DNA from 2 places in the uncultured Devosia sp. genome. Region 2 is predicted to be linked to the other one. Evidence: predicted binding sites of a transcription regulator. Region 2 holds the regulator's gene; the other holds the start of a gene.
The links. The regulator LexA, encoded in region 2, represses DNA repair genes until DNA is damaged. The targets are predictions, from matches to a motif close to TGTTCNNNNTGTGTTCNG.
Positions count from the first base shown of each region.

Region 1: the regulator LexA is predicted to act here: its motif matches at 4,698-4,715, upstream of ssb (single-stranded DNA-binding protein).

Region 1 is NZ_CAXTKA010000012.1:53,265-62,265, forward strand. It holds gene trmFO (methylenetetrahydrofolate--tRNA-(uracil(54)-C(5))-methyltransferase (FADH(2)-oxidizing) TrmFO) at 1-471, opposite strand, end outside; gene ACFE8X_RS13860 (DUF1127 domain-containing protein) at 651-800, opposite strand; gene ACFE8X_RS13865 (hypothetical protein) at 976-1,128, opposite strand; gene uvrA (excinuclease ABC subunit UvrA) at 1,338-4,244, opposite strand; gene ssb (single-stranded DNA-binding protein) at 4,870-5,367, shown strand; gene ACFE8X_RS13880 (hypothetical protein) at 5,375-5,854, opposite strand; gene ACFE8X_RS13885 (nucleotidyltransferase family protein) at 5,851-6,177, opposite strand; gene ACFE8X_RS13890 (hypothetical protein) at 6,285-6,806, opposite strand; gene ACFE8X_RS13895 (YciI family protein) at 7,143-7,574, shown strand; gene ACFE8X_RS13900 (YciI family protein) at 7,588-7,953, shown strand; gene ACFE8X_RS13905 (RNA polymerase sigma factor) at 7,957-9,001, shown strand, end outside.
Region 2 is NZ_CAXTKA010000005.1:98,633-107,633, reverse strand. It holds gene ACFE8X_RS08100 (SMP-30/gluconolactonase/LRE family protein) at 1-637, opposite strand, end outside; gene ACFE8X_RS08095 (2-dehydro-3-deoxy-6-phosphogalactonate aldolase) at 634-1,248, opposite strand; gene ACFE8X_RS08090 (2-dehydro-3-deoxygalactonokinase) at 1,261-2,184, opposite strand; gene ACFE8X_RS08085 (IlvD/Edd family dehydratase) at 2,474-4,285, shown strand; gene ACFE8X_RS08080 (YybH family protein) at 4,455-4,826, opposite strand; gene ACFE8X_RS08075 (hypothetical protein) at 4,848-5,180, opposite strand; gene lexA (transcriptional repressor LexA) at 5,180-5,890, opposite strand; gene glp (gephyrin-like molybdotransferase Glp) at 6,030-7,235, opposite strand; gene moaC (cyclic pyranopterin monophosphate synthase MoaC) at 7,232-7,714, opposite strand; gene trpC (indole-3-glycerol phosphate synthase TrpC) at 7,714-8,523, opposite strand; gene trpD (anthranilate phosphoribosyltransferase) at 8,516-9,001, opposite strand, start outside.

The DNA.
Region 1 (9,001 bases), on a different contig from region 2:
ACCCGTCAGCGACTGGATACCCGCCGCCAATGCCGGCGACGTCAGCGGGCCAGTGGCGATGATCACATTGCCCCACTCCGCCGGCGGCAATCCATCGACCTCGTTGCGATCGATGGTAATATTGGCATGCGCCTCGATCGCCGCCGTCACTGCCGCCGAAAACCCGTCGCGATCCACCGCCAGCGCACCCCCCGCGGGCAGGGCGTGTGCGTCGGCCATCCGCATGATCAACGAACCGCAGCGCCGCATTTCCTCGTGCAGCAGGCCGACTGCGTTCTGGTCCTTGTCGTCGGATCGGAAGCTGTTGGAGCAGACCAGTTCGGCCAGCCCGTCTGTCTGATGCGCATCGGTCTTGCGGACAGGGCGCATTTCATGCAGCACGACCTTGACCCCGGCCTCCGCCGCCTGCCACGCCGCTTCCGAGCCGGCAAGACCGCCGCCGATGATATGAATGATATCTGATTTTGCCATGGCCGCAGATAGCAAGTGCCAGGAGATAGCGCAACGGGGGCGTCGATGCTAACGGGATGCTAACGGATGGACAGCGTGAAGGCGCTTCAGCAGTACAACATCGGAAAAAGAAAACACCCGCATCTCAACAAGAGGCGGGTGTTCGGTTCAGTATGACGCTCAGTCTGGCGAAGTAAGCCTTACAGCGAGGAAGCATGGTCGCGGGCGATACGATTGATATCGGTGCGCGAAATGCCCAGATCGTTGAGCTGACGATTGTCCAGAGCAGCGAGTTCACGAACGGTCTGCTGGTAAGCCGACCACTTCTTGAAAGTCTTGCGAATGTCCATTTGAAGTCTCCTTGCGTTTACGAGACTATATCTAATGGTGTTCTGCGAGGATGAGCAGAGGCTCATTTATCAAGGAAGCCATGCGATCTGTGCGGGGCTTTAACTATCGCTGTTCATTCCGCGTTAATGCTCGCGGCCACGGGAACACGGGGCGAGCAACTACAGCGGCTGTGTGCTAACGATCAAACAGGCCGCGCGTCATGCTGGCGAAGTCGGGAGCGCAAATCCCCAGAAGGCCGGCATCTCGCGTCGAGGGAACGTCCATTTCCCGGGCTTTTTGCTTGACGTCGATCAGGCGCCGGGAGCGCCATACAGCACGCACAAACATGAGTAAAACCCCAGCTTCGGGTGGCGACAACCTCAAGATGGGCCGATTTGCCAGGCCGCGCCATGCCGTAAACGTCAGGCTCGACATGCGTGGCTCGCATAGCATTTTCACAATTTTGTCTTATGGCGGCTTATATCGAGGCGTTCGCCCTAATGGCGCGGTGAGCGACATACGCTAGCATTCCGCTAACGCCGACACCCGCATTTGCCTCACTCCGCTGCCTTGCTGGCCGATTGCGGTCGCCGCGACATCACGTCCTTGAGGAACGTGCCGGTATGCGAGCGCCGGTTCTCGGCAATGGTCTCGGGCGTGCCGATCCCGACGATCTCGCCACCCCCGTCGCCGCCCTCTGGACCAAGGTCGATCACCCAATCGGCGGTCTTGATGACTTCCAGATTGTGCTCGATGACGATGACGGTATTGCCGCCATCCACCAGCTCGTGCAGGACCTCGAGCAATTTGGCGACATCGTGGAAATGCAGGCCCGTAGTCGGCTCGTCCAGCATGTAGAGCGTGCGCCCGGTCGCCCGCTTGCTGAGCTCCTTGGAGAGCTTGACCCGCTGCGCTTCGCCGCCCGACAGGGTCGTGGCCGGCTGGCCAACCTTGACATAGCCCAGCCCCACCCGCTGCAGCGTGGCGAACTTGTCGCGAATGGTCGGCACGGCCGAAAAGAACTCGACGCCCTCATCGATCGTCATGTCCAGCACGTCGGAAATCGACTTGCCCTTGAACTGCACTTCCAGCGTTTCGCGATTGTAGCGCTTGCCCTTGCAGACATCGCAGGTGACGTAAACGTCTGGAAGGAAGTGCATCTCGATCTTGAGGACGCCATCGCCCTCGCACTTCTCGCACCGCCCGCCCTTGACGTTGAAGGAAAACCGCCCCGGCCCATAGCCGCGCTGCTTGGCTTCCGGCAGACCGGCAAACCACTCGCGCAGCGGCGTGAACGCGCCGGTATAGGTGGCCGGATTGGAACGCGGCGTGCGCCCGATCGGGCTCTGGTCGATATCGATGACCTTGTCCAGGAATTCCAGCCCGGTCAGCGATTGATGCGGCGCCGGCATAACGCGGGCGCCGTTCAGCCGTCGCGCGATGGCCGTATACATGGTGTCGATCATCAGTGTCGACTTGCCGCCGCCCGAAACGCCGGTAATGGCGACGAACATGCCCAGTGGCACATCGACCGAAACATTCTTGAGATTATTGCCGGTCGCGCCCTTGAGGCTGAGTGCCTTGCCTTTTTTGGCTTCGCGTCGTTCGGCAGGTATCGGAATGCCCATGCGGCCGCTGAGATATTGCCCGGTCAGGCTCTCGGGATGCCGAAGGATATCGTCAGGCGTGCCTTCGGCAACGATATGCCCGCCATGAACGCCCGCGCCCGGGCCGATATCGACCACATAGTCGGCAGTCATGATCGCGTCTTCGTCATGCTCGACCACGATCACCGTGTTGCCGATATCGCGCAACCGCCGCAGCGTATCGAGCAGGCGGGAATTGTCGCGCTGATGAAGGCCAATCGAAGGCTCGTCCAGCACGTAGAGCACGCCGGTCAGGCCGGAGCCGATTTGGCTGGCGAGGCGAATGCGCTGCGATTCGCCGCCCGACAGCGAGCCGGAATTGCGCGCCAGCGTCAGATAATCCAGCCCCACATCGTTTAGGAAATTCAGCCGCTCGCGGATTTCCTTGAAGATACGCTCGCCAATCTGGCGTTGCGTGTCATTGAGCTTGCCGTTCAGCGTCTCGAACCATTCCGAAGTGGCCCGGATCGACTTTTCGGTGACCTGGCCGATATGCATGCCATCGATCTTGACCGCCAGGGTCTCCGGCTTCAGCCGATAACCGCCACAGGCCACGCAGGGCGCCTGCGACATGTATTTTTCGATCTCTTCGCGCATGCCGGCGCTTTCGGTCTCTTTATAGCGCCGATCCAGATTGCCGATTACGCCTTCGAACGGCTTGGTGGTCTTGTATTGGCGCAGGCCATCGTCATAAACAAAATTGATCTGCGTCTTGCCGGTGCCGTAGAGCACCGCATGCTGCACCTCGAACGGCAATTCGGTCCAGGCTGTGCCGGTCGACGCGCCGAAATGCTTGACCACGGCATTGAGCGTTTGCAGGTAATAGGGCGCCGAGGTCTTGGCCCATGGCAGGATGGCGCCGTCACGCAGCGACAGCGTGGGATCGGGTACGATCTGGTTGGGATCGATCTTCTGCTCGGTACCCAGCCCGTCGCAGACGGGGCAGGCGCCGAATGGATTGTTGAACGAGAACAGGCGCGGCTCGATTTCGGCAATGGTGAAGCCGGAAACCGGACACGCGAATTTTTCTGAAAACGTGATCTGCCGCGCCGCGCCGTCCGCGCCTTTTTCGTCGGCAAATTCCACCAGGGCAATGCCATCGGCCAGCTTCAGCGCCGTCTCGAAACTTTCGGCGAGCCGGCCGGCAATATCAGCGCCAACCACGACGCGGTCGATCACCACTTCCAGATCGTGCTTGAGCTTCTTGTCGAGGGCAGGGGCCTCCTCGATCTCGTAATATTCCCCATCGATCTTGACGCGCTGGAAGCCCTTGCGCATCAGGTCGGCCAGCTCCTTCTTGTATTCGCCTTTGCGGCCGCGCACCATCGGCGCCAGCAGGAACAGGCGCGTACCCTCGGGCAGTTCCAGCACCTTGTCGATCATCTGCGATACGGTCTGCGACTCGATCGGCAGGCCGGTGGCCGGCGAATAGGGAATGCCGACGCGCGCGAACATCAGGCGCAGGTAATCGTAGATTTCGGTAACGGTACCCACGGTCGAGCGCGGATTGCGGGAAGTGGTCTTCTGCTCGATCGAAATCGCCGGCGACAGACCCTCGATATGCTCGACGTCGGGCTTCTGCATCATTTCGAGAAACTGCCGCGCATAGGCCGACAGCGACTCGACATAACGGCGCTGGCCTTCGGCATAGATGGTGTCGAACGCCAGCGAGGACTTGCCGGAACCCGACAGTCCCGTCATCACGATCAGGCTGTCGCGCGGCAGGCGGACATCGATGCCCTTCAGATTATGCTCGCGCGCGCCCCGGACGATGATTTCGCGATTCTGGCTGGGCTTTGGCGTCATCTTGATGTCCATGGCTCGGGCACGCGCCATCGGGCGCGTGGGCAAATATAGAGTGGTCTGGCGTACGGGGTAAGCCGCAGAAGTAGGAACAATGGCCCTGTGTTGCAAGTTCCGCACCGCCAACGGCGCGGCTTAGGAGAACGAATAAAACCGCCACTTAGAACATAAAAAGAACGAAAGCGGATTCGGTCAAGCGGAATTGCTTCATTATGGGACTTCACGCCGTATTCATGGCGTGACCGTACAATCGAGTTTGGAACATTAAGCGAACATTGCTGGTTCGACTTGTGGCTTTTTCGTGTCGATAATGTAGAAGACGGCTTTGATCCAGTTGCGGGTTTGTCGCCTCAACGCTAGCCTTGTTCGAGCTAGCAAGTGCTGCTGACAGGAGATGTCAGGAGCGATCGACCGGACCGTTCCACCGCTTTATGGCTTGCATCGACCGTATTGACTTTCACTTCATACAAGAACATAACAAGAACGGAAGCAACAGCCTGTTCAAAACGCCAATTTGCCGCGGCAGCGCCTGCGGCGAAGCGGTAGGATAGGTCATCGGATCGGGGCGAGACCCCAGGTTGCGATAGTCGAAATATCGGCCTTGGCTTCGCGCGCGGGTCGGCAGTGTAAGGAAGTCATCATGGCGGGCAGCGTCAACAAGGTTATCCTCGTCGGCAATCTGGGGGCCGATCCAGAAGTGCGCAACCTGCCCAACGGCGGTAAGGTGGTGAACCTGTCGATTGCCACCTCGGAAAACTGGAAAGACAAGAACACCGGCGAGCGGCGCGAAAAGACCGAATGGCATCGCGTGGTGATCTTCTCGGAAGGTTTGACCCGCGTGGCCGAGAGCTACCTGAAAAAAGGCAGCAAGGTGTATATCGAGGGCCAGTTGCAAACGCGCAAATGGCAGGACCAGAGCGGCGCCGATAAATACTCCACCGAAATCGTGCTGCAAGGCTTCAATTCGAACATGACCCTGCTCGACGGCCGCGGCGACGGCGACAATGCGGGCGGTGGTGGAGAAACCGGCTTCCGCGGCACCCGCCAATCGGACAATGGCGGGGGCGGCGCCCGCCGGCCATCCTCGAACGCTCCAGCCTTCGAGTCCGGCGGCATGGACGACGATATTCCGTTCTGAGACTAACCTAGTGTGCCGGGTCTGTTGCTTGCTTGAAGGTAGCAACCAGACCTGGCAGGGCGCTGGCCAATCGGTCTGCTGCCGCCAGAGCTGGCGCCGAGCGCTGGAGATTGAACTGACCGTAAGAATGCATGACGCGGTGGCGAAAGCTGCGCGTTTCGTGCAAGTCCGCCGCTGCGGCCGGTGTCAGCAGTGCAGGCCGCGCGTGTTGGCCCTCGACAACTCGAGCCAATCGATCGATGAGCCGGGCGTGCCAATCATCACCGGTTGGCCGCTCCTCATCAAAAATTCGCAATATCCTGAGAAGGCCAGCCTCCGTCGCGGTGTGGGCCGACTGCATCGCATGCATCAGGGCCATTTCAGCGCGATAGCGATCAAGTCCGACACCGTCGAAACCGCCCGTGCCGCTAAGGGCTATAGCGTTTTCAAAGTGCCGGACGGCTGTTGCGATATCGACATCGACATCGAGCCAACGAGCATCGCTCATGGCAGCATGATCCCATCCCGGTCGATGCGCAGACGCAAGTCCTGCCCGATCTCGGCAATGAAATATGCGTCGGCACAAAGGCCCAAGCCGGTGCAGAGCGTTTCGACGTAATCACGCGCCTGTGGCCCCAGTTCGCCAGGAAAATCAACGACAACGTCGAAGTCGCTATCGAAGCGGATGTCGTTCCGCGCGACGGAGCCGAATATAATGAAGTGGCCGGCATGTTGAATGGCATAGGCCCGCAAGTCGGCGATGGCCACTACAGCCGCTTCGCGAAGCTGCTGTACCTTGCGAGTTTTTCGCTCAGGAACTGTGACGACCATGCCTGCCTCCACGACGTGCGCAATTATAGGCTGCGTAGTGAGCTTGGACAACCAGGCCGGTCAAGCAACGCCTGTGCTCCACCCTAGAGCATGTCGGTATCGCCGGTTCACTTCGTGAACGGCACTTCGGCGCGCAGGCTTTCGCCGGTTTCCACATAGACTACCTGGAAGCCCACATCGATCTGCTGGGCGGTCAGCGTGATATCGGCGGTGATGCTGATGTCGCGGCCGTCTTCGTCCTGATCGCGCTCGCGCAGGTTGAAGACCAGGCCGCGACCGCGTTTCTGGCCCACGGCAATGCCTGAAAAGGTGGCGTTCGAGGTCATCGCTGCTTCAAAGCGCGCGCTGGCATCGATATAGGCCAGCGTGCCATTGATCGATAATGTGGTGCCGGCCAGCGTGCAGCGGCCCGAATAGTTCACCTTCTCGTCATTGCCGTCCTTGAGGGACATGCGGCACACGACGGTTTCCGTCTCCGCCCCGGTCAAGGTGCCGCGCCCGCGCCATTCCCCGACATAGGATTTGAGCAAGGCCACGTCAACGGGCGCCGCAAATGCCGAGCCTGCGGCCATCGATGCCGCTAGGCCGGCAAGCATGACACGGCGCAACAGCGGTCCAACAATCGTCATGGCCTATTTCTCCAGTTGAGCGCCAAGCTTGAGCCGCGCTCAGCAGATGGCGGCCGGTGCAACCGCCCAGCCTTGTCATAACGGCATTGGCCGCCACTTGATCCACGACGCCGAATCGATTGCGCCATCTAAACGGGCCATCGGCATGCGGGCAAGCCGACGCACACGCCGGGCCGTTGTGCATGAAACGGGCAGCCGATCGCGAATGGCGTTCGAGGCGTGGCGTGTTAATCCGAACGGCGCAAATTATTTTTGGGCTTTGTCCGTTTGCGGAGCACCACGCCGTCAGAGTGTGCAGAGCCGGATGGTCCGGCTCAGCAACTCAAGGAATATCGCATGAGCCATCGTCTTGTTGGTGCCGCGATTGCGGCAATGCTCGCATTGCCCGTTCAGGCCGCACCGTTTACGCTGTTTATCTACGAAGATCAGGCCCAGCTCGACCTGCGCCCCGGTACGGACAGTGCGTCGCAGGCCTATTGGTCGGCCTATGATGTCTACGGCAAGGATCTTGCGGCGGCCGGCGTGCTGCGCGGCGGGTCGGCGCTCAACACGAGCGGCAGCGTCGCGCTGGTGACGGCAGCCAGGGCCGAGGTCGCTTCGTCTGCCTATGCCCCTTCGTCCTTGGCGCTTGGCGGCTATTTCCAGATCGACGTGCCCAGCGAAGCTGATGCTGTCCAGTGGGCACAGAAGGCACCGCTGGGTGGCGAAAGCCTGATCGAGGTCAGGGCTGGCTATCCGGTGCCCGCCATGATGATGATAAGCAACTGAGCAGGGGGACAAAATGCAATACATGCTGATGTTTTATGAGAACGAGGCCGAGATCGCCGCCCAGCGCGACCAGGCCGAACGTGCCGGACCCTATTGGGGCGCGTGGAACGCCTATATCGGTGCGCTGTACGAAGCAGGCATCGTCCTCAGAGGCGACGGGCTCCTGCCCCCTGCGGCGGCAACCACGGTACGGCTCGAAGGCGGCAACCGCCTGGTGCAGGACGGACCAGTGGCGGTTACCAAGGAACAGCTGGCCGGTTACGTCGTGATCGAGGTACCGGACCTCGATGCAGCGCTGTCCTGGGCGGCGCGCAGCCCTTCGTCTTCCCACGGGGCTACCGAAGTGCGCCCCGTGCTGCCTCCGCCCAACCAAGGCTAAGCGGTGGACGGCAGCCTTCAAGAACACGGGCGGCGGACGGCGGAGAACGCTGCCCGCACCTCCTATGGGCGCCTCCTCGCGTATCTCGCGCGAGCATGGCGCGACGTGGCGGCGGCTGAAGACGCGCTCGCGGAGGCCTTTGCCCAAGCGCTCGACATCTGGCCCACGAAAGGCGTGCCGGCCAACCCCGATGCCTGGCTGATGGTGGCGGCGCGAAACCGGCTGCGCGATGGCGCGCGGGCGCGCAAAACACGCGAACAAATGGCCAGCAGCCTCCTGGTGCTGGCACCGACCGACAGCGAGGACATGCCCCGGATTGCCGACAGACGGCTGGAACTGATGTTCGTGTGCGGGCACCGGGCCATCGATGCCGCCGCGCGCACGCCGTTGATGCTGCAAACAGTGCTCGGATTGACGGCGGAGCGTATTGCATCTTCGTTCCTGGTTTCGCCCGATGCGATGGGGCGGCGGCTGAGCCGGGCCAAGGCGCGTATTAAGGACACCGGGATTGCCTTCGAAGTGCCGGGGGAAGACGAGCTGGGCGAGCGCATGGACAATGTGCTCGAGGCCATCTATGCCGCCTATGGGCAGGGCTGGGACAGCACGGGCAGCGACGACCAGACGCGCAAGGGGCTGACCGAAGAGGCGATCTGGCTGGCACGCGTGCTGGTGGACGTGCGCGCCGACGATGCCGAGGCGCTGGGCCTTCTGGCGCTGATGCTGTTTTGCCAAAGCCGGGCCAGCGCGCGCCGGGTCGCCGGAGGCTATGTGCCGCTGGCGGAGCAGCGGACGGAACTGTGGGACCTCGACATGGCGCGCGAGGCGGAGGCGGTTTTGCGGACGGCCGGTGCGCTCAAGCGCTCCGGCCGGTTCCAGCTCGAGGCGGCGATCCAATCGGCCCTGGTGCAATCGCGCCTGACGGGAAACGACATGCGGCACCCGATCTGGGCCTTGCACGCGCTGCTTGCCCAGCAGGCGCCAACGGTCGGCAATCTCGTCGGGCTTGCGGCAGCAACCGCCGAGGTCAAGGGTCCGCAGGCCGCCCTCC
Region 2 (9,001 bases):
ATTTGGCGTTCCACAGATAGCCCTCGCTATCCACAACGGCACCATCGGGGAAACCCCGGCCATCCGCAACATCCGCGAACAGCGACCACTCACCTATCGGCATACCCGTCGCCGGATCGGTTGGGCATTGCAGGATCTGCTTGGTCGGCGTGTCGGTCCAATAGGCGATACGGCCATCGGGCGAAAAACAGGTGGCATTGGGCACCTTGGCCGCGCGGCGAATGACGCTGAGCTTGCCCGCGCGGTAGTGATAAACCGTCCCTTCGGCCGCGTCCTCGTCCTTGCGCATCGTGCCGATCCAGAACGCCCCGGACGGATGTACGCGGCTGTCATTGGTGCGGGTCAGCCCATTGTCCGCCTCGATCGGCACGATGAGGCTCACGGCGCCGGTCAATAGGTTGTACCGCTTGAGCCCGGTTTCGGTGGCGATCGCCAGATTGTCCGCGTCGATCACCGCTGCGGCCGCGACGATCTCGTCGAACGACCAGATCTGCGCCACTGCGCCGTCCGCCTCAGCGGCGAACAGCTTCCTGTTGTTGATATCGAAAAAGAACACCTGCTGCCGCAACGGATGCCAGAACGGGCCTTCACCCAAGGCACATTGGCTGTCGATCAAAAGCTCGGCCGTTTGGTTCATTGCGCTGTGCCCTTGTCATAGGCAGCAACGGCCAAACCTGCGTGCTCGACGATCTGCGCCATTTCCACGCCCGGCTTGTAGAGATAAGTCCCTAGCCCGAAGCCGATGCAGCCTGCGGCGAAGAACTCGGAAAAATTGTCCGGATTGGCGCCACCCACCGCATAAAGCGGCATGTCCGGCGGCAGCACTGCCTTGATCGCCTTGATACCCTTTGGCCCCAGCACTTCGGCGGGAAAAAACTTGAGCCCGGTCGCGCCCGCCCTGATGGCGCGGAACGCTTCGCTGGGCGTGAACACCCCCGGATAGGAGGCCAGCTGGATCCGCACCGTCTCCTCGATCACCGACTTATTGGTATCGGGTGAAACGATGAACGTGCCTCCGGCATCGGCCACGGCCCAGACCTGTTTTTTGGTCAGCACCGTGCCGGCGCCGATCATGGCGTCATCACCGAACGTGTTGGACGCCAGGGAAATGCTGTTCAGCGCATCGGGCGAGTTGAGCGGCACCTCGATCATGGTGATCCCGGCATCGATCAGCGCCTTGCAGACGTCCACGGTTTCGGGCGGGGTAATGCCCCGCAGGATGGCAATGATATGGCGAGGAGTGTGCATGATGTCCGTCCGCTAATTGGAGAATTGCCGCGCTGCCTTGAGCCCCGCCAGCACGGCCTCGGTCGCGTCCACCAGACGTGAACGCACCCCGATCCGGTCCAACGCCTGCCCATAGAGGCCGCACAGGGCGGCCGAGCCGATGAGCGGCACTTCCGCATCGCCGATCCAAACGCGATTGGCGCCGATTTCGCTCCCGATAAGCAGGCCCGACAGATAGCCCGCGCACCAGTCCGGCTGGCGCCCCGACAGCAGCGAGCCGGCCCGCACCTCGAACAACTCGCCCAAAAGGCGCTCGGGATGATCCAGCCCCGCCTGCACGCCGACGGCAAAACCCTCGCCGCGCCCCGGCCCTTCGAGATCGCCGTCGAGCGAATGCCGCAGCACCGAATGGGTGCGCAGCACCTCGAACAACTCGCCCGTCATCGCCGTGGCAAAACGCTCGATATGAGTGCCGGAAAGCTGCGCCCATTTCGAATGCGTTCCCGGCATGCACACGACGCCCGAGAACCCCGGATTAAGCGCGGCCAGCCCGAGGAGCTGGGTTTCCTCGCCCCGCATGACGTTGTCGGACCCGGCCATTTTCTGGCACACGCCCGGAAGAATTGTCGGTCGGAACCGCGCGTCGGGCATCTCGGGATGCACGGCGCCATCCAGCAGCGCCCGCAGATCGGTCGGCGCCTGCAGATACGGTGCTTCCAGCCAGCCTTGGCGCGCACCGGCCATGCCGCAGATCAACACGCTGATCGGCCGGCCGGCCGGCCCCTCGACATCCGCCAGCAATTCGGTAAGCGCCCCCGCAAACTGCTCGCGCGCCAGCTTGCCCATGCCGTTCGGCGACGTTTTCGCGAACGCTATGCCGCCTGTGTCGTCGATCCCCCAGGCCCGAAGGTTGGAAGTGCCCCAATCGACCGCAACCCAATCTACTGAACTGTTCACGAAACCCTCTATGACGACACCGTTATGGCGGCGCGACCCTAGTCGCAGATCGTCGTTTCAACCAGCCCATTTGCACGGACCGTCCGGGCAGATGATCCGGCCCGCGCCGCCTCGTCCCCTCGTGGGGTAAGCACGTCAGGGCGTCCAGCAAGAAATGACCGCCGATTGGGCCTGCCCCGCCATTAGTATGATTTTTTCGCGGAATAGCGTTCACACTGGCCCCAGCCATGTTAAAACGGCTCAAACGAGCGGCGCCGGATTGCCGCACGGATCATTAAGGACAATCAACATGACTGCAGGTAACGGCGGCAGTGCGGCTCCCAAGAAATTGCGTTCGCGCGCCTGGTTCGACAACCCCGACAATCCCGATATGACGGCGCTTTATCTCGAACGCTACATGAATTTCGGCGTGTCGCGCGAAGAACTGCAGTCCGACAAGCCCATCATCGGCATTGCCCAGACCGGCTCGGACCTGTCGCCCTGCAACCGGCATCATATCGTCCTGGCCGAACGCGTCCGCGAGGGCATCCGCGAAGCCGGCGGCATCGCCATCGAGTTTCCGGTGCATCCGATTCAGGAAACCGGCAAGCGCCCGACCGCGGGCCTTGACCGCAATCTCGCCTATCTGGGCCTCGTCGAGGTTCTCTACGGCTACCCGCTCGACGGCGTGGTCCTGACCATCGGTTGCGACAAGACCACTCCGGCCATGCTGATGGGCGCCGCCACCGTCAATATCCCCGCCATCGCGCTATCGGTCGGCCCCATGCTCAATGGCTGGCACAAGGGCGAGCGCACCGGCTCCGGTACCATCGTGTGGAAGGCCCGCCAGATGATGGCGGCCGGCGAAATCGATTACGCCAAGTTCATCGAACTGGTCGCGTCCTCGGCCCCGTCGACCGGCTATTGCAACACCATGGGCACCGCCTCGACCATGAATTCGTTGGCCGAATCGCTGGGCATGCAGCTTCCGGGATCCGCGGCAATTCCCGCGCCGTATCGCGATCGTCAGGAAATGGCTTATCGCACCGGCAAGCGCATCGTCGACATGGTGCACGAGGACCTCAAGCCCTCCGACATCCTGACCAAGGACAATTTCATCAACACCATCGTGGTCAACTCCGCCATCGGCGGCTCGACCAACGCGCCCATCCACATCCAGGCCATTGCCAAGCATATCGGCGTCGAACTCGAACTACAGGATTTCCAGACCTATGGCCACAAGGTGCCGCTGCTGGTCAATCTGCAGCCCGCCGGCGAATATCTGGGCGAGGATTACTACCACGCCGGCGGCGTTCCGGCCGTCGTCAACGAATTGATGAGCCAGGGCCTCATCCGCGAGAACGCGCCCACAGCCAATGGCAAGACCATCGGCGAAAATTGCCGCAACACCCCGATCCAGGACGAAAAGGTCATCCGCCGCTTCGACAACCCGCTCAAGACCGAAGCCGGTTTCCTGGTCCTGCGCGGCAATTTGTTCGACAACGCCATCATGAAGACCAGCGTGATCTCGACCGAATTCCGTGATCGCTATCTCGCCAATCCGGCCAGCCCCGGTGCCTTCGAGGGCAAGGCCGTGGTGTTTGACGGTCCCGAGGACTACCACCACCGCATCGATGATCCGGCTCTCGAAATCGACGAGCACACCTTACTGTTCATGCGTGGCGCCGGCCCGATCGGCTATCCGGGTGCGGCCGAAGTCGTCAACATGCGCCCGCCCGCATACCTCATCAAGCAGGGCATCACCGCTCTCGCCTGCATCGGCGATGGCCGCCAGTCGGGTACGTCCGGCTCGCCTTCCATCCTCAATGCTTCCCCCGAGGCAGCAGCAGGCGGTAACCTCGCAATCCTGCGCACCGGCGATCGCGTCCGCATCGATCTCAATGTGGGTCAGGCCAATATCCTGATTTCCGACGCCGAAATCGCGAAGCGCCGCGCCGATCTGGAATCCATGGGCGGCTATAAATTCCCCAAGCACCAGACCCCCTGGCAGGAAATCCAGCGCGGCATCGTCGGCCAGCTCGGCGACGGCGCCATCCTCAAGCCCGCCGAAAAATACCAGCGCATCGCCCAGACCAACGGCATCCCGCGCGACAATCACTAGTCAGAACGCCAACCGAAAAACAACGGGCCCGCCAAATTGGCGGGCCTTTTTTCGCCTAGGTGGCAGTGGCGTATTTCGGTGAACGCAGACGACCCCCACCTCGGTTCAAAAGCCCGATCAACACCGACGCTCGATACCTCAAAGGCTGCGATTGCATCTGCCAACGCGATCAAGGCAAAGCGCTCAAATGCTCATGCACGATCTGCCAGCCGGTCCTGCCGTCGCGAACCACCGAGGTCCCTCGGCCCTGGCCCGATCGCTCCACCCCGCCGATCGTGGCTCGCCAGCAATACCCATAGATACATGAGGCGGCCGCGCTACCAACGGCCAGCCATTGTAGATCTTCCAGCCAGTAGGTTTCGTTCTCGAACCGTTTCCACGTCGCTTCGAACGCCGCCCGGATCGAGGCCAACCCAACATGCGAGCCATCGCCAAACCAGAACACCGCATTGTCGGCGATCAGGGCTGCCAGCCGGTCGAAGTCATGGCCGTTAATACGCGCGCGATAGAGCGCCATGACCTCTTCGGCACTATCGGCCATTTGGATGCCTCCGCCGCACCGCTAGCTCTGCGCGGCAGTATCGATCGTCACCCAGCGCCCGCCGGCATCGCATTGCAGCAGCAAGCTGTCATTGTTGCGAATACCCACGATAGCGCCCGCCGAGGACAACTTACCCTCGAGCAGGCACCCGGCCACGGGCGTCGCGGCCTCGGCCTTCGTCCATCCGCTTCCGGCTTTGCATACCGCGGTCCCGTCACCGGCGCTGATCGCCATGCCTGCCGAAAACGTGATGTTTCCCACCCAGCATCGTGTCTCACTGGCGCTTGCTTCCTGGGCAAATGCCGGCGCCTGTGGCAGCATAAGAAGTCCAACCAGAATCAGGGCAAAACGCATCAATATTTCCTCAGCAGCCCGACAAGCCGTCCCTGCACCTTGACCCTATCGGGCCCGAAAATTCGCGTCTCGTAAGCCGGATTGGCCGCCTCGAGCGCAATGGTATTGCCCTTGCGGCGCAGGCGCTTCAGCGTCGCCTCCTCATCATCGACCAGCGCCACGATGATCTCGCCGGTCCCTGCCGAATCCTGCTTGCGGATCAGCACGGTGTCTCCATCGAAAATTCCCGCCTCGATCATCGAGTCGCCGCGCACCTCCAGCGCGAAATGCTCGCCCGCGCCCAGCATTTCGGGCGGCACCGAGATGGTGTGCGAATGGCTCTGGATGGCCTCGATCGGCGTGCCGGCCGCAATCCGCCCCATTACCGGAATCGACACCGGCCGGGCATAATCCTCCACCGTGCCGCGCATCGGCGGTGCCGCCACGCGTCCCAGGTTGCCCTCGATCACGCTTGGCTCGAACCGCGACTTGCGCCCACCCAGCGACGGGTTCATCGAGTCGGGCAGCTTGACCACTTCCAGCGCCCGGGCTCGATTGGGCAAGCGCCGGATGAAGCCGCGCTCCTCCAGCGCCGTGATTAGCCGGTGGATGCCCGACTTGGACGCCAGGTCAAGCGCGTCTTTCATTTCGTCGAACGAGGGCGGGATACCGCTTTCCTTCATCCGTTCATGAATGAACATCAGCAGTTCGTGTTGTTTGCGCGTGAGCATTGGGCCCCTCGGTCGGGAATCGGAACAAAGACTGAACGAGCATACGTGTTCCAGTTATGTTCTGCAATATCCCACAGGCGCGACCAGTTAAATTTAGTCGGGCAAGCAAATCGACTGCCTGTGTCCTTGCCGGACTTGCCTAGAACTGCCCGATACTGATTGCGTCCACCATCGTCCCCGTCGCTTGGCCGGGGTCGTGCTCGGGCTGCACGATCAGCATGTCGGCCTGCGCCAGCGACGATGTATGCCCGCTATCCACTTCCGCTATGGGCCGCAGGGCCGTCCCGGTCTCCTCGTGCACCAGTTGGGCGCGCATGAAATGGCGCCGGACGCTGTTCGGCGGCGTAGGCGCCGCCAGCGGCAGGCGCCAATACCGCCCCGGCGCCGCGCCTGCGCCCAGCCACAGCCGCAATGCCGGCTTGATGAACACCACTGCGGTCACTAGCGCCGAAACCGGATTGCCCGGCAAGCCGAACACCAGCGTCTTGCCGCGCGTGCCGAACATCAGCGGCTTGCCCGGCCGCATATTGATGCGCCAGAAATCCAGCGTCACGCCGAGCGCCACCAGCACGTCCTGGACGATATCATGATCCCCGACGCTGGCTCCCCCGGTCGTGACCACGATATCGGGTTCATCCGCGAACATGTCGCGCAGCCGCGCCGTCAGCCCGGCGCGATCGTCCCCGGCAATCCCATGATCGACGATCCTGCCATAAGGCGCGAGCAGGGGCCCAAGCCCATAGCTGTTGGACGCCACGATCTGGTCCGCGCCAAGCCTGCTGCCCGGCGGCACGAGTTCGTCCCCGGTCGCCAAGAGCGCAATGACCGGCTGTCGGCCCACCATAAGCGTCGGCACGTTTGCCGCCGCCGCCACCGCCAGGTGCAGGCCATTGAGCCGCGTGCCGGGCTCAACCAGCGTCTGCCCAACGGCAAAATCACTGCCCATTGGCCTTATGCTGCGTCCCGGCTGCGGCTGTTCGGCAAACCGGACATGCTGCCCGTTGACGCTCGCCAGTTCCTGCATGATCACCGCATCCGCCCCCTGGGGAACCGGCGCGCCGGTAAAGATGCGCACGCATTCCCCAGCGCCCATCACCCCGGCAAAACCCGCCCCGGCCTGCGACATGCCGATTATGCGCAGGCTGGCGCCCGGCGCCGCGTCCCGCGCCCGCACAGCGTAACCGTCCATCGCGCTGGCGTTGAACGGCGGCTGGTCATGGCTGGCCACCATCGCTTCGGCCAGAACGCGGCCGGCTGCCTGGGGCAGGGCGACGCGCTCGGTCTGCATCGGTGGCACGCGCTGCAAAATCTTGGTGATCGCATGCTCGACCGGCAACAGGCTCATGGTGCACGCACGAAATCGCCGGACTTGCCGCCCGATTTTTCCAGTACGCAGAGATCTGTGATGGTCATGGCCCGATCGATTGCCTTGGCCATGTCGTACAGCGTCAGCGCTGCGGTGGACGCGGCAATCAGCGCTTCCATTTCCACGCCGGTTTGCGCCAGCGTTTCCGCGCTCGCCCGGACAACGATCGTCGTTGCGGTTTCGGCCACGATATCGACCTCGACCCTGGTCAAGGCAATCGCATGGCAGAGCGGGATCAGTTCGGCGGTCTTTTTGGCCGCCATGATGCCGGCGATCCGGGCGATCGCCAGCGCATCGCCCTTTTTGAGCGCGCCACCCATGATGGCGATGACGGTGTCCGCCTGGGCGGTGATCCGCGCCTGCGCCACCGCCCGCCGCCGGGTCACCGGCTTGTCGGCAATGTCAACGATGTGAGCCTCGCCCCTGGCGTTGAGATGGGTCAGCCCGCTTGCCGCCATCAGTGCACGCCCTGCAGGCCCATCAGCAAGGCCCGTGTGGCGGCGACAACGTCGTCCTGCCGCATCAGGCTTTCTCCGACGAGAAAGGTGCCGATGCCCGCTGTCTGGTCCAGCCGGCGCACATGCTCATGGGTCATGATGCCGCTTTCGCTGACCAGCTCCGTGCCGGCCGGAACGCCGCTGGCAAGATCGATGGACGTCTCCAGCCTGGTCTCGAAGGTGCGCAGATTGCGATTGTTGATGCCGATGAACGCCGCGTCGAGCGCCAGCGCCCGGTCCAGCTCGAGCTGGTCATGCACTTCCACCAACGCGTCCATGTGCCATTCCTCGGCCGCATCGAGCAGGTAGCGGGCAACGTCGTCGCCCACGGCAGCCAGGATGATCAGGATGCAGTCGGCGCCCCAGGCCCGCGCTTCGGCAACCTGGTAGGTTTCGAACAGGAAGTCCTTGCGCAAGACCGGCAGTTGCGTCGCCGCGCGCGCTTCGATCAGATAGCTGGGCGATCCCTGGAACGACGGCCGGTCCGTCAGGACCGACAGGCACGCGGCGCCGCCGGTTTCATAGGCCCGCGCAATCTCGGCCGGATTGAAATCCGCGCGGATCAGCCCCTTGGAGGGGCTGGCCTTCTTGACCTCGGCGATCAGCGCGTATTGCCCTGCCGCCCGCTTGGCCTTGATCGCCCGCAAGAACCCGCGCGGCGCCGGCTGGTCATGGGCTTCAGCCACCACTTCCGCCCAGGGCCGCATCGCTTTGGCCGCGGCGATTTCCTCGCGTTTATAGGCTTCGATCTGCTTGAGAATATCAGTCATGGCTTTGCCCGTTGGACACCGCGACCAGCCGCGCCAGCGTCTGCCGCGCCTTGCCGCTGTCGATGATGGATGCGGCAATGTCGGCGCCGCTCCGAAGGTCCGGCGCTGCCTCCGCCACGATCAGCGCCGCCGCCGAATTGAGCAGCACAATGTCGCGATAGGCCCCGGGCGCGCCCTCGAACAGCGCCCGCATCGCCGCCGCGTTGTACGCCGGATCGCCCCCCAGCAAATCCTTGGGGTCGCTGCGCTTGAGCCCGGCATGCTCGGGCAAAACCTCGAAACTGCGCAGATCGCCGCCCGCGATCTGGGCCACAAAGCTCGGCCCCGTGGTGGTCAGCTCGTCCAGCCCGTCGCTGCCATGAAACACCCAGGCCTTGACGGCGCGGTTGGCCAGCAGCGCCGCCGCGACCGGCTCCACCCACTCCTGCGCATAAACCCCCAGCACATAGCGCCGCACGCCGGCAGGGTTCGCCTGTGG